Regions from separate parts of the Cupriavidus sp. C2SS-8b genome, predicted to be linked through region 2. Evidence: predicted binding sites of a transcription regulator. Region 2 holds the regulator's gene; the other holds the start of a gene.
What was found. Region 2 encodes FliA, which starts transcription of late flagellar genes. Its sites were predicted from a motif close to CTAAAGTTTNNNNNNNNNNNGCCGNTA; they were not measured.
Positions count from the first base shown of each region.

Region 1 (7,184 bases), on a different replicon from region 2:
ACGCCCGTCCAGGGCGTACCGGCACGGATCGTCGCCCACATGTCGGCGAAGGCGGCGGCCGGCATGTCGGGGTGGCGAATGAGGTTCTGCGGCTGGCCCAGGACCTCGTCACGCCCATAGCCGCTGCTGCGAAAGAACGCCTGGTTGGCGTATTCGATATTGCCCTGCGCATCGGTCCTCGTGATGATGACTTCGTCCGATGGCAATTGGTATTCGTGATCGGTGACCGGTAGATTCAATCTCATGATGCTGGTTGTCTGTGTCGTTGCAACCTTGCCCTCGGCTTCGCGCGCGAAGCCGATCCATCCCGCCTACCCCGGTGGCGGGGCCGCGAGGAGTATTCACGATCGGCCGTGACAGGACGATGCGACGCATGCCCAACATCGCTCCGGCTTGACGGCGCGCAAGCGCGGGCCACGCCTACCCCTTCCGGCGGATTGCAATCGCGCAGCCAATAGCCGGCCTGGAGCGCCGGCACGCAGCAAAGAAGAAGGCCCCGGAAGCGCGGTGCTTCCGGGGCCTTTTGCTGTCTGCGCCAACCAACACCGGCGCCGCGATACGGCCTTACTTCAGCGACTGCGCATACGCCTCGAGCTGCGTGATGCAAGTCCCCCAGCCTTCGAAGAATCCCATTTCCTCGTGCTGGTCGCGCGTCGCCTTGTCCTTGTGCAGGACGGTGGCCACGTAGCGCGTGCCGTCGCCCTCGTCGTCCATGGTGATATAGGCGGTCATCGGCAGCCACGGGTTGTTGGCCGGGCGCCATTGCGCGACCAGCCCGGTGGTCCAGACGATGCGCGAGCGCGACACCACTTCGAGGAAAACCCCCGGGTTGTCGCTGGTTTCGCCGCCAGGGCCGCGCATCAGCGTGTGGAAGGCGCCCCCGGGCACGAAATCGAAAGCGAGGACTTCGGTGGTCCACGGCTTCGGGCACCACCATTCCTTCAGGTGGTTCGGGTCGGTCCAGGCTTTCCAGACGAGAGCGCGCGGCGCCTTCAGCACGCGGGAAATCTCGAGGTCGAGGTCCTGCTGACTGCTCATCGTGATTCTCCTTGGCATGCACGAGCGGCGTGCAGTAACAGAAAGGCCAGCGCGCGCGCTGGCCTTCGGGAATTCAGTGCCACGTGAGTCGGTTCCGTGTAACGCTTCCACAGATTGCTGATCCGCTTCTGCATTCACTGCCCAACACTAGCCATCGCCTATCCTGCGGCACCCCAGGACACCACTGCAGCTTAGTACAAATTCCGCCGGACGCCAGCCGCAGGCCGCAGCCATGCCGGTCAGGTCACAGCAATGCGGTCATCGACCAGGCGGATCTGTGCGCCAGGCTTGTCTTCCATCACCTTGAGCACGCGGTTGCCCACCTGCAGCGTCACGCCGCCGTGAATGCGGCGGGCGGCGTCGATCACCGCCCCCGCCGCGGGTTGCATCTGCTCGCCCAGCCTGGCGATCTTCTCCTCGAGCTCGAACAGGTCGCGCGACGATTTGAACAGCGTGGCCCGCGCCTTTTCGCGCAGGTCTCCCACCGCGCGTTCGGGGTTCTTGGCAAAGAAGGCCACGAGTTGCTTGACCTTGTTCTGCTCCTCGAGCAGACGCCGGCGCTCAGCCTCGAGCGCCGCACGCTGGGCATCCGCGTACGGGTTCACGCCGACCTGCACGATCGTGGCGGTGCCCGCGGGCGCGCCGAACACCGCCGCACGCACCGCCAGCAGCGCACGGCTGCGGCCGCCGCTGATGCTGCCCGTGCCGCTGGTCCCACCCACGACGATGCGCTCGCCCGCAGCCACATCGCTCTGGCGAATGCCGCTTTCGACGTTGACCTCCGTACCCGCCTCCACCACCGCGTTTTCGATGAAACGCGCCTGCACCGCACCCTGGCAGCGCACGCTGGCGCGGCTGATGGTCCCGCCCGGGTCCGCATGCCCGTGTCCCGCCTCGGCCTTGCCGATGATGCCGCCCTTGACCAGAATGCTGCCGCCCGCCTCGATCGTCGCAGCTTCGATGACACCGTCCACGACCACGTCGCCGGTAACCTTCACCGACATGCCGGTGCGGATGTCGCCCGACACCCGCAGCGTGCCATCGAACGCCACATTGCCCGAGTGCAGGTCGACCGATTCCACCTGCACCACCGGACTGACCGCGATGCCGTGCATGCCCACCACCGGCGAGCCAGCGAGGACGGCGATCAGCAGGTCGGGATCGTTGGGATCGGCCGCGGCACCGGACAGTCCGTCGGCAAACGGCGTGTCTTCGACGGGGTCGGCGGCCAGTGCCTTGCCAAAGACATCGACGCCGTCGCTGCCGGGCTCGGCCGGAACGCGGCGCATCAGCGGCGTGCCGGGGCTGACCAACATCAGGTTGCCGAGTTCGCGCAAGTCCATGGGGGCGTCGTCGTCGGCCTGCGCGGGCTTGCGCGGTTGCAGCAAGTTGACGAAGCGCGCCGGCTGGCCTTGCCGCGGAGCGATGCCCGCCGCGATCTCGCGCAGTTCGCAGGCACCCTCCGCGAGGGTGGCTTCCAGTACCAGCGACTGGACCTGGGCCGTCACGCCCCGTTCGGCGACGGCACGCCGGATTTCCACCCCGGTCACGGCGCGGCCGCCTTCGGGACGCATCAGCGTCAGGCGCACGGACAGGCGATCGTCGCTGATGTCGAGTTCGAACGCGCCGTCGATCAGCGCGCCGACCGTGGCATCGATCTCGCGATCGGCTTGCTGGCACTGGCCGAGGAATTTCGCAATCGCGCGCGGGTCCAGCCGCGCCTGCTCCCAGCCATGGCTGGCCAGGCATTCCCGGAACGCGGTGTGGTCCGGAGGCAACCGGCCCGTCTCGGGCACGTAGCGTGCGCGCACCTGCTCGCCCGGCTCACTGAGCTCCAGGCGCAAACCCGACTCGTGACTCATGAGTCCCCCAAATTCGCTTTGTACAGCGGCGCCCTCGCACTGCACCTGTTCAAGGCACAGTCAGCGCATGCCGGTGCGCTTGAGCGCACGTCCGCTTGTTATCAATCGAATACCTACGGCATCTGGAGACCAAACTTGAGGCAGGGCAAACCCGGGCCTGCGCAGACGGGCGCAGCGTTTTCGGTAAACTGTCGGCTTCCGAGGCGCCCGCCGCCTCCCGAATCCCCGCAGTCATGGCAAATACCCACGAAATCCGCCCCGGCCAGTCGATCGAGCTGCTCAAGGAACTCCATATCCTGACGCGCGACGGCAAGATGAACCAGGACAGCCGGCGCAAGCTCAAGCAGGTCTACCACCTGTTCCAGTTCATCGAACCGCTGCTGCAGGAGGTCAAGTCCGAGCGCGATGCCGTCACGCTGGTCGACCACGGCGCCGGCAAGTCGTACCTGGGCTTTATCCTGTACGACCTGTTCTTCAAGAGCCTGCACGACCGGTCGCACATCTTCGGCATCGAAACGCGTGAAGAACTGGTGCAGAACTCGCAGGCACTGGCCACGCGCCTTGGGTTTCCGGGCATGTCGTTCCTGAATCTGTCGGTGGCCGACTCCATCACCTCGCCGGCGCTGCCGGAGACGGTCGACGTGGTCACGGCGCTGCACGCCTGCAATACGGCCACCGACGACGCCATCCGCTTCGCGCTGGCCAAGCGCGCCCGGCACATCGTGCTGGTGCCGTGCTGCCAGGCCGAGGTCGCGAGCGTGCTGCGCAAGAACAAGGGACGCCTGCTGGCCGGCAACCCGCTGACCGAGATCTGGCGCCATCCGCTGCACACGCGTGAATTCGGCAGCCAGGTGACCAATGTGCTGCGCTGCCTGCAGCTGGAGGCGCATGGCTACCAGGTCAGCGTGACCGAGCTGGTCGGCTGGGAACACTCGATGAAGAACGAGCTGATCATCGCCCAGTTCAAGGACTTGCCGCGCCGCCGTCCCGCCGAGCGGCTGGACAATGTGCTCGCCACGCTGGGGCTTGAAGAGATGCGCGAGCGGTTCTTCGCCGCACCCGAGCAGGCGACGAACTAAGCGTCCGCCGCGCGCGGCGCCGCGCTGTCGTCGCCGGCGTCGTCACCTTCCATCCAGCGCTGCCAGCCTTCATGGCCCAGGCGGCGCATGGTCTCCATATTGCGCTCGTAGATATCGGCCGCGTCGGGAAACGCCGCGGCGGCGCGGGCAATGCTGTCCTCGCGCAGCATATGCAGGATCGGATATGGCGCGCGGTTGGTGTAGTTCTCGATATCGTCCGGCTCCGTCCCCTCGAACTGGTACTGCGGATGGAAGCTCGCGATCTGCAGCATGCCTTCCAGGCGCAGGCTTTTGAGCAGGCGCTCGGCGAAGTAAAGCAGGTCGTTGAAGTCGAGGAAATCGGCCACCGCATCGGGCATGATCAGCAGCGTGGTATCGACCTGCGCGGGGTCGGTTTCGGCCAGATGCTTCAGCTCGCGCTCCAGCATGTCGAGCACGTCGGCGGCTTCGGTAGCTTCGCAGACCACATAGCGGACCTGCTCCTTCACATACACGCTCTTGGCGAAGGGGCAGAGATTGAGCCCGATGACCGCGCGCGCCAGCCAGTGGCGCGTGGCGGCAATGACGGCATCTTGGTCGGTGGCGGAAGACGGCATGGCGGCAAGGCTGGACAAAGCACCATTTTAGCGCTGCCGCAGGCTCTATAATCCGCGGCGTAGCACGCCCCTGCCATCCATCCCCGCCTTGCCATGCCGCCCACCGATACGCTTGCCGCCACGCCCACCATCCTGCCGGTTGAAGCCGCGGTGATTGGCGGCGGCCCCGCGGGGCTGATGGCGGCCGAGGTACTGGCTGCGCGAGGCGTCCAGGTACACGTATTCGATGCCATGGCATCGGTAGGCCGCAAATTCCTGATAGCCGGCAAGAGCGGCATGAACCTCACGCATGCCGAACCGGAACCGGCATTCCTGTCGCGCTACGGCGAGCGCACCGCGCAAATCACGCCGATGCTGGCGGACTTTGGCGCGCAAGCCTTGCGCGACTGGGTACACGAACTTGGTATTGAAACCTTCGTCGGCAGTTCCGGCCGGGTCTTTCCTACCGACATGAAGGCTGCCCCGCTGCTGCGCGCGTGGCTGCACCGGCTGCGAGAAGCCGGCGTGCAGTTCCATATGCGGCACCGCTGGCTCGGCTGGACTGACGATACGGCGCGTGCGCTGCGCTTTGCCACGCCGCAAGGCGAACTGCAGGTGCGCGCCGATGCCGTGATCCTGGCGCTGGGCGGCGCCAGCTGGGCTCGGCTCGGCTCGGATGGCGCATGGGTGCCGTTGCTCGCACAGCACGGCGTCGACATCGCCGCGCTGCGGCCGGCGAACTGCGGTTTCGATGCCAGCTGGAGCACGATGTTTGCCGACCGCCATGCCGGGCATCCGGTCAAGCCCGTTGCGCTGGCCGTGACCGATACGCAGGGCAACACGCACTATCGCCAGGGCGAGTTCGTGATCAGCGCGGGCGGCATCGAAGGCAGCCTCGTCTACGCATTGTCCGCGCCCATCCGGGACCGGATCGAGCGCGACGGCGAAGCCATCGTCCACCTGGACCTGCTGCCCAATCATGATGCGCAGCGCGTGCTGGCCGAGGTATCGCACCCGCGCGGCTCGCGCTCGCTGTCGAGCCACCTGCAGAGCCGGCTCGGCATCACTGGCGTGAAAGCAGCCCTGCTGCGCGAGTGCCTGTCGAAGGAAGCCATGCAGGACACTGCAACGCTGGCCGCATCGATCAAGGCGTTGCCGCTGCGCCTGTTGCGCGCGCGGCCAATCGACGAGGTCATCAGCTGCGCCGGCGGCGTGCGTTTTGAAGCGATGAACGCCAGCCTGATGCTGGACGCGCTGCCCGGCGTGTTCTGCGCGGGCGAGATGCTGGACTGGGAAGCCCCGACCGGCGGCTATCTGCTGACGGCCTGCTTCGCGAGCGGCCGCACCGCGGGCCAGGGCGCGGCGCTGTGGCTGGCCGCGCGCTGATCAGCGGCTTTCAGTGGCCGTTGACGATGGCCAGCGCCACGGCCTCGGCCACTTCGATGCCGTCGATCGCGGCCGAGTAGATCCCGCCCGCATAGCCGGCGCCCTCGCCGGCCGGATACAGGCCGTCCACATTCACGCTCTGGTAGTCCGCCTTGCGCTCGATGCGCAGCGGCGACGACGTGCGCGTTTCCACGCCCGTCAGCACCGCATCGTGCATGGCAAAGCCGGCAATCTTCTTGTCGAGTTCCGGCAGCGCTTCGCGGATGGCGTCGATGACGTAGTCGGGCAGCGCAGTGCTGAGGTCGGTCGGCGTCACGCCCGGCTTGTAGGACGGCTCGACCGAGCCAAGCGAAGTCGACGCCCGGCGCGCGATGAAATCGCCCACCAGTTGGCCCGGCGCGTTGTAGTTGCGTCCGCCCAGTTCAAACGCGCGCTCTTCCCACTTGCGCTGGAACGCGATGCCGGCCAGCGGACCGCCGGGGTAATCCTGCGGCGTGATGCCCACCACGATGCCCGCGTTCGCGTTGCGCTCCGCGCGCTTGTACTGGCTCATGCCGTTGGTCACCACGCGGCCCGGCTCCGAGGCCGCCGCGACCACGGTGCCGCCCGGGCACATGCAGAAGCTGTACACCGAACGGCCGTTGCTGCAGTGGTGCACCACCTTGTAGTCGGCCGCGCCCAGCAGCTTGTTGCCGGCGAACTTGCCGAAGCGGCTACGGTTGATCAGCCCCTGTGGATGCTCGATGCGGAAGCCGAGCGAGAACGGCTTGGCCTCCATGAACACGCCGCGCTTGTGCAGCACCTCGAAGGTGTCGCGCGCGCTGTGCCCTACCGCCAGGATGACGTGCTCGGCGGCAAGGTACTCGCCCGTGGACAGCTTCAGGCCGCGCAGCTTGCCCTGATCGATGTCGAGGTCGTCGACGCGGGTCTCGAAGCGGACCTCGCCGCCCAGCTCGCGGATCTCCGCGCGCATCTTCTCGACCATGCTCACCAGCCGGAACGTGCCGATGTGCGGACGCGCCTTGTACAGGATGTCTTCCGGCGCACCGGCGCGCACGAACTCGTTGAGCACCTTGCGGCCGTAATGCTTGGGATCCTTGATCTGGCTGTAGAGCTTGCCGTCCGAGAACGTGCCCGCGCCGCCTTCGCCGAACTGCACGTTTGACTCGGGGTTGAGCACGCTTTTGCGCCACAGTCCGAAGGTGTCCTTGGTACGCTCGCGCACTTCCTTTCCGCGTTCCAGG
Region 1 is NZ_CP172716.1:2,417,113-2,424,296, forward strand. It holds gene ACIGJB_RS11170 (methyl-accepting chemotaxis protein) at 1-245, opposite strand, end outside; gene ACIGJB_RS11175 (SRPBCC family protein) at 565-1,038, opposite strand; gene ACIGJB_RS11180 (DUF342 domain-containing protein) at 1,278-2,900, opposite strand; gene ACIGJB_RS11185 (class I SAM-dependent methyltransferase) at 3,134-3,979, shown strand; gene ACIGJB_RS11190 (DUF1415 domain-containing protein) at 3,976-4,575, opposite strand; gene ACIGJB_RS11195 (TIGR03862 family flavoprotein) at 4,669-5,940, shown strand; gene ACIGJB_RS11200 (NAD(P)/FAD-dependent oxidoreductase) at 5,951-7,184, opposite strand, start outside.
Region 1: the regulator FliA is predicted to act here: its motif matches at 3,014-3,040, upstream of ACIGJB_RS11180 (DUF342 domain-containing protein).

Region 2 (7,184 bases):
CGGATGAATAAGGACGGGAAATCCGTGCAATTCGGAGGGCTTGCCCGGCACCGCCTCCCTACAATGGGACCCGTTTCCTTGCGTGCGGCTGCGGGATGGCTGGATCTTTCCCGTGGTGGCCACATCGTCCTTGCTGGGATGAAGACATGAAGAAGATTGATCGCGCCGCCATGCGTGCGGCGCTGGGCCTGGTGGCGGGAGGCGTCCTGTCGGTCATGGCCGGCGCGCCCATGGCCGCACCGGCACAAGCCGCCCCGGTCGCCGCGCAGGCGCCTAATCCGTTTCCGGAAGACCCGGTGCGCGCATCGGTCGAGCAGTTCCTGCTGCGCCAGACCGCCGGCTTGCCGGGCAAGGCCAGCGTCCAGGTGCAGCCCCCGTCAGGCGGCCGCGCGCCCGAGTGCGTGTCGCCCGATCCGTTCCTGCCGCCGGGCGCTTCCCCCTGGGGCCGCATCTCGGTAGGCGTGCGCTGCGGCGGCGAGCGGCCGTGGATCCGCTATATGCAGGCGCGCGTGTCGGTCCTGTCCGATTACTACGTCGCCACGCGCGCGCTCGGCCCCGGCGAGCCGGTGACGCCGGCCGACCTTGAGGTGCGCCAGGGCGACCTTTCCACGCTGCCCAGGGCCGTGATCACCGACCCGGCGCAGGTCGTGGGCGCGGTCACCGCGAACCGCATCGCGGCGGGCTCGCCAATGCGCAGCGACCTGCTGAAGAAATCGATTGCCGTGAAGTCCGGGCAGACCGTCACCGTCGCGGTAGAAGGTGAAGCGTTCCAGATCAGCAGCGAAGGCAAGGTCCTCGCCGATGCGGCCATTGGCAATACCGTGCAGATCCGCCTGCGCAACGGCCAGGTCGTCAGCGGCCTGGTGCGCAGCGGCGACACCGTCGTGCTGCAATAAACCACTGAAAATGCATCATGGGACACTGGGATGCAGGGCTGGCCGGCGTGCGACAATGCGGGCCAATCCTGCCGTCGGGGCGAGAATTTCCTAAAGATTTCGCCGCGGCGTCCGTAATGACAAGGGAACCCAGCAAGGAACGCCCGTGAAGATCAACCATTCCACTACGTCCAGGCCGGCCGACGCCCCGGCTGCGGACAGCCCTGTGCGGCCTGCGGCCGCGCAGAGTGCTCCCGCCGCCCCTGCGAGCGGCGTGAGCGTGAGCCCGCTGGCCGCGCAGGTCCGTGAAATCGGCAGCCGCCTGGCCAACGAATCCGACGACGACATCGACACCGCCAAGGTCGAAGAGATCCGCCAGGCTATCGCCGAAGGCCGGATCAAGATCGATCCGGGCAAGATCGCCGATGGCCTGATTGCCACCTTGCGCGAACTGGGCCAGGGCGACATCCACTGATAACAGCCAGCCATGAGCCAGCCCCTGATCCAGAGCCTGCAGAAAGAAGCCGAAGCCGTCACGGCGTTCGGCCAACTGCTCACCGAAGAGCGCGAAGCCCTCAAGGACGGGGATTTCCAGTCCCTGAGCGGGCTGCTCACGCGCAAGGTGGAGCTGGGTCAGGCGCTTTCGCGCCAGGTTGCCGCACGCGAAGCCCAGATGGCCGCGCTCGGCCTGCGCGCCGGCCCGCAGGGCCAGTTGCTCGGCCGCAATATCGACCCGGCCGTGGGCGATGCCTGGCGCAAGCTCATTTTCGCCGCGCGCGGCGCACGAGACAAAAACCAGATCAATGGCGCGATCGTCTCCGCGCACCTGGACCACACACGCGAAGCCATCAACGTGCTGCGCCAGCACAGCGGCGGCGATTCCGGCCTGTACGGCAAGAACGGCAAGGCCGCCGCCGGCGTCGGCGGCGTTAGCCTGGCCAGCGGCTGATGCCGGCGGCGTTCAATCGTCGCAATACTGCCCGAGCACGCTAAGACCCCGCTGAGGGTCCCTGACGAACGGATTCGATCGGTCCCACGCATAACCGGCCAGCACGGCGGAAATCATGCGACGGATATCGGGCGTGGCATTGGGATGAAAGACGAGTTTCTGGAAACTCCCGGCATACCAGGCGTCGACAAACGTACGGAAGCAATCCACACCTGACTTCAGGATGCGCGCATAGTCGGCCTCCCAGTCCACCGTCTCGCCCGCGAATTCGCGCACGATGCATCCCGCCGCCAGGCTTGCCGACTTGAACGCGATCGTCACACCCGACGAGAAGACGGGATCGAGGAATTCGCCCGCGTTGCCGAGCAACGCGTAGCCATTGCCCCACAGCGATTTCACGTTTGCCGCATAGCCCGCGATATGGCGTGCAGGGGTATCCCAGACCGCATTGGCCAGCAGGCCCGACAGCGCCGGATCCTCGTTCACCAGTGCCTGCAGCCGCTGCGTGTCGCTGCCCGCATAGCCGTCAAGGAATGCCTTCTCGGCGACCACGCCCAGTGAACAGCGGCCGTTCGAAAACGGAATGGTCCAGTACCAGACATCCACATGCCGCGGATGAATGCCGACGCGAATCTTGTTGCGGTCGAAGGTGCCCGGCATCACGCGGTCTTCGACATGCGTGAAGATGGCGCTGCGCACCGGAAAGCCGGATGGCGTTTCGAGCTGCAGCAGCCGCGGCAGGATGCGCCCGAAGCCGGAGGCATCGAGCAGGAAGCGGCTGGTGACTCGGTAGTTGTTGCCATCGGGATCGCGCACGGTCACGACCGGCTGCGCCCCCGATACGTCCACATCGGTCACCTGGTGCCGGAAGCGGACTTCCGCGCCCTGCTTCGCCGCCTCGCGGATCAGCACATGATCGAAATCGGCCCGCTGTACCTGGTAGGTAGTTCCCCAGCCGGACGAGAATTTGTCGCGAAAATCGAAATCGACATAACGGTCGCCACGCGCAAACGCCGCGCCGTTCTTGTACTGGAAGCCGGCTTCCACCACGGCCTGCAGCATGCCGGCCGCCTCGATGTATTCCATGCTCTGCGGCAGCAGGCTCTCGCCAATGGAAAAGCGCGGGAAGGTCTCCTTCTCGAGCACCATCACGCCAATACCCTGACGACGCAGCAGCCCGGCCGCCACGGCGCCCGCGGGCCCCGCGCCGATGATCAGCACGTCTGCAACTTGATCTTCCATTTGATCCTCCAACGCATCCAGCCCGCACGCAGCGCATGGCCGACTGAAGCTAGTGACGAGGCGGCCCCTCTCCGCAGGAAATCGCGTCCTGCAGGATCCGACGGCATCGCTACGGAAGGGATTGGCTACAAGGGGCCGCGAACACTGCCACGAGACAGTATGGCCACATGCTACCGAATGAACGGAAACGTGGAAACAGGACAGCGCGCGGGTGCCAGGCGGCGATACCGATGTGGGCTTGAGCGTCACACCGGTGCTGGCACGCTGTCCGTCAACGGAACCCTACGATGACCTGGTTGCTCCTGCCCTGCAGCACAGGCGCCACCGCACCCTGCCCGGGCAGCCTGAAGGCAAACACAAAGCCCTGCGTCGCGTCGTCGCCATCGAAGGCGTCGGTCCTGCCTTCCGACTGCGGCAGCATCACGCAACGCTGGGCATTGCAGAGGTAAGCCTGCAGGTCCACCGGCGGTGTCGCGACAAAGCTGTAGTGCCAGCGCACCGAGGTGACGATGCCTTCGGATTGCGGCAGGTTGCCGCTTGGCAGGATCGGAGGAGAAACGGTGCGCTGGCCGCGGCCATACAGCGCCGGTCCGTTGACAGATGCGCTCCAGGTATGCCGCGTGCCGGCCTCGGGCGCGGCCCATGCAGCGGTGGCGATCGCCGCCAGCACGGCCGCCATGGCTTGCAGGACAACCCGTCCGATGCCTGACCGGCCGCGCATCAGAGCATGCCGCGCAATTGATTGCGCAGGCGCGTGATGGCCTGCCCGCGGATCTGGCAGACGCGCGATTCGGTCACCTCGAGCACCGCGCCGATCTCGCGCAGGTTGAGTTCCTGGTCATAGCACAGCGACAGCACGAGCTTTTCGCGCTCGGGCAGCCGGTCGATGGCGCGGATCAGCGCTTCGCGCATGCCGTTTTCCATCAGCTGCGTGAGCGGATTGCCGTCTTCGCTGACGCCAAGATGGCGGTCGAGAAAGTCTTCTTCGCCCGAGCGCTCGAAGTCTTCGTAGTGAAGGAGCTGGCAGCCATAGACCTCGTTGAGCAAGACATGGTAGTCGTCCAGCGGCATTTCCAGTTCCTGCGCGACTTCCGAGTCGAGCGGTGCGCGGCCGAGCTTCTGTTCCAGGCCGCGCTGCGTGCGTTCGATGCGGCGCGTGAACTGGCGCAGGCTGCGCGACTGCCAGTCGTTGGCCCGTACCTCGTCGAGCATGGCGCCGCGGATACGCTGGCTGGCGTAGGTCTCGAAACGCGCGCCATGCGTGTCCTCATAGCGCTTGGCCGCGTCGAGCAGGCCGATCATGCCGGCCTGGATCAGGTCATCGATCTGCACGCTGGCCGGCAGCTTTGCGGCCAGTTGCAGCGCGATGCGGCGCACCAGCTGCGCGTGGGTCTTGACCACGGCGGCCTGTTCGAGCTTTCCCTGGATCGTGTACATGGTGGAATTCTCGTGAATGCTTGCTTGCAAAGCCTGCCCGCATGGCGGGCCGGCGGGTCAGGGTCGGGGTCGTTTTCCGTTGAGAACGGTCATGCGTTCAGGCTGCCACGGCGGATGGCGCGGCCGTGACAGGCTCTGCGCGCAACGGCCATGCGCCCATGCCACTGGCGGCCCGGCGCAATGCAATCGTGGCTGGCGCAGCCGGGTAGGCTTCCACCACACAGCGCCCGAGCTGCACGCTGCGCGTCACCAGCGGGTCGGCGGGCAGCCAGCCAGCGCTGCCGATCTCGACGCCAAGGTATTGTCGCGCGGTGCGCGCCAGGTTTCCGGCAATGGCCTGCACCGCGGCGTCGGCGGGCGCCATGTTGACCACCAGCTGGAAATGCCGGTAGGCGTACAGATGATGCAGGCGCTTGATGCAGGCATAGGCCGCGGTGATCGAGGCCAGCTCCGGGCGCATCACCACCAGCACGTTGTGCACGGCGCCGGCCAGCGCGGACAGCGCACCGTCCGCGTCCGTCACGGCATCGATCAGCACGCTGCGAAAGCCTGACAGCGAATCGGGCCATTGCGCGACGTTCAACTGGGGCGTACCAGCCGGCAATACCGCGACAGCGCCCGCCGGACGCGCGCCGAGCGCTGCCTCCAGCGTCAAGCGGCCTGCCCGTACGTCGGCAAACGAGCCGGCAGGTTCCGCGCCGGTCAGTCTTACGGCACGGCCGGCCGGGTCCTCATCGACGAGCAGCACGCGTTCGCCTTGCATCGACAAGGCATGCGCCAGGCCAGATGCAATGGTGGTTCCCCCCGCTCCCGGTTCGCTGGCCACCACGGCGATGCGGCGCGTGACGCGCGGCGCCAGCATGCGTCGCAGGCTCTCGGCCTGGTCCACCGCCAGCGTGCTCACGACGTGACTCCCGGAGCCATGAGTTCGGGCAGTCCGGACATCGGACCGGCGGGCGCCGCCACAGCAGGTTGCGCGGCACCGATGGCAGCGGCGGTGTCGTCGCTTTCGAGGAGATCAACGGTATCAGGCGTGCCATCCGACTGGCGGCCCGGATAGCTTTCCAGCACGTCCAGCAAGGCCAGCAGGCGGCCCATGCCTTCATTCAGCACCGGCCCGGCCACCGCGTCACTGCCCGGCTGGCGCGTCCCGCTGCGGCCCGCCAGGCGAGCCAGGAAGGCCGGCGCCGTAACCGTCGGCGAATGTTCCAGGCGCAGCGCGGTCACGCCCAGCTGGAGCGCGGCCAGGCCGCCGCCGGCGGCGCTGGCGCCCTCGCCGTCTTGCGCGAAATGGTCCAGCGCATGGCGCAGCGTGCGGAACTGGACTTCGGCGTTGTCCGCCCACAGCGACCAGCGCGCGGCCTGCGCGGCGTGGCCCGACAGTTGCGGATCGCACAGCAGATAGCGAGTATCGAGCAGCTCGCCCGAGGCGTAGTCGACCGTCCTTGCGATCACGAGATGGGCGTCGATGCCGCCTTCCGGCGCGCCGCGGCCGCGAACGGGGCCCTCGGGCACGCGTACCTCGGTCGTTGCCAGCCACTGTACGGCATCGCGGCCGCGCACCGGGACTTCGCCCACGGCGTGGAAGGTCAGCGTTTCGGCCAGGGCGTCCAGCTTCCACGCGGTGCCACCGCAGATCACGCGCGCGGTCTTGCGCGCGGCGGCCACCCAGCGTTCGCCGGATTGCTGCCAGCGCGTCAGCGTGGCAGCCGCGGGCAGCGCATCGACCAGATGGACGACAGGCCGGGCCGCACCGAGCGTGGCGCGCAGCGTGGCGGCTTCGGCCTCGGCCTCGCCCATGGCCTGGCCAGCACGGCCAGCCGGGGTGACCGTGGCGGCCAGCGGCATGCCGATGCGATCGCCAAGCCATAGCGTATGCAGCATCGACTGCGGCGCGCGGCGGCCAGGGACGGGCACCTGCAGCGTGGCCGCCAGCGACAGCACGAACTGGTCGCATTCGCGGTGCACGTCGCGGCAGACAGCCTCGCGCACCTGCTGCGCCATCGGCCGCAGCGTGGGCGCGTCGGCAGCGCGCTGCTGCCAGAGCTGGCGAGCCAGTTCAAAGCCATGCTGCGCGGCATTGAGTTCGCTTACGCACTGGCCCAGCGCATCCGCGCTGTCGGTCAGCGAACGCAGCACGTCATCGGCACCGCCCTGGCGGGCCGGTGCGTCGTCCAGGCTGCCGGCCTGCCTGCGCGCCGCGTCGGCATCGGCAAACACCGAACCGCGGCGCGGCGTCAGGAAGGCGCGCTCGACCATCGTGGCGCCATTGGCGAGTTCGAGGTGCTCCGGCACGCGTTGTCCGGTCGACACGTAGAACACCGGCAGGCGGTGACGGATCACCACGTCCAGCACGGAGCCCACGTGCGTGGCTTCATCCACTTTGCTGATGATGCAGCCGTCGACACCGCCGCCTTCGGGCACGGCGTCATGGCGGTAGGCATGCACCACTTCATTGAGGGTGTCGCCATGGCTGGCGCCGTTAAGCAGCAGCACGCGCTGTACCGGCGCCTGCACGCCCGCGAGCATGGCGATCTGCTCGGACAGGTTGCGGTCGCGCTGGCTCATGCCGACGGTATCGATGATCACCAGGTGCTTGTCCTTCATCGCCGCCAGCGCGAAGCGCAGGTCGGCGGCATCTTTCACCGCATGCACGGGCACGCCCAGGATGTCGCCGTAGA
Region 2 is NZ_CP172717.1:2,377,054-2,384,237, forward strand. It holds gene flgA (flagellar basal body P-ring formation chaperone FlgA) at 147-896, shown strand; gene flgM (flagellar biosynthesis anti-sigma factor FlgM) at 1,042-1,350, shown strand; gene ACIGJB_RS27715 (flagella synthesis protein FlgN) at 1,363-1,824, shown strand; gene ACIGJB_RS27720 (NAD(P)/FAD-dependent oxidoreductase) at 1,837-3,066, opposite strand; gene ACIGJB_RS27725 (flagellar protein FlhE) at 3,338-3,787, opposite strand; gene ACIGJB_RS27730 (RNA polymerase sigma factor FliA) at 3,787-4,503, opposite strand; gene ACIGJB_RS27735 (MinD/ParA family ATP-binding protein) at 4,601-5,407, opposite strand; gene flhF (flagellar biosynthesis GTPase FlhF) at 5,404-7,184, opposite strand, start outside.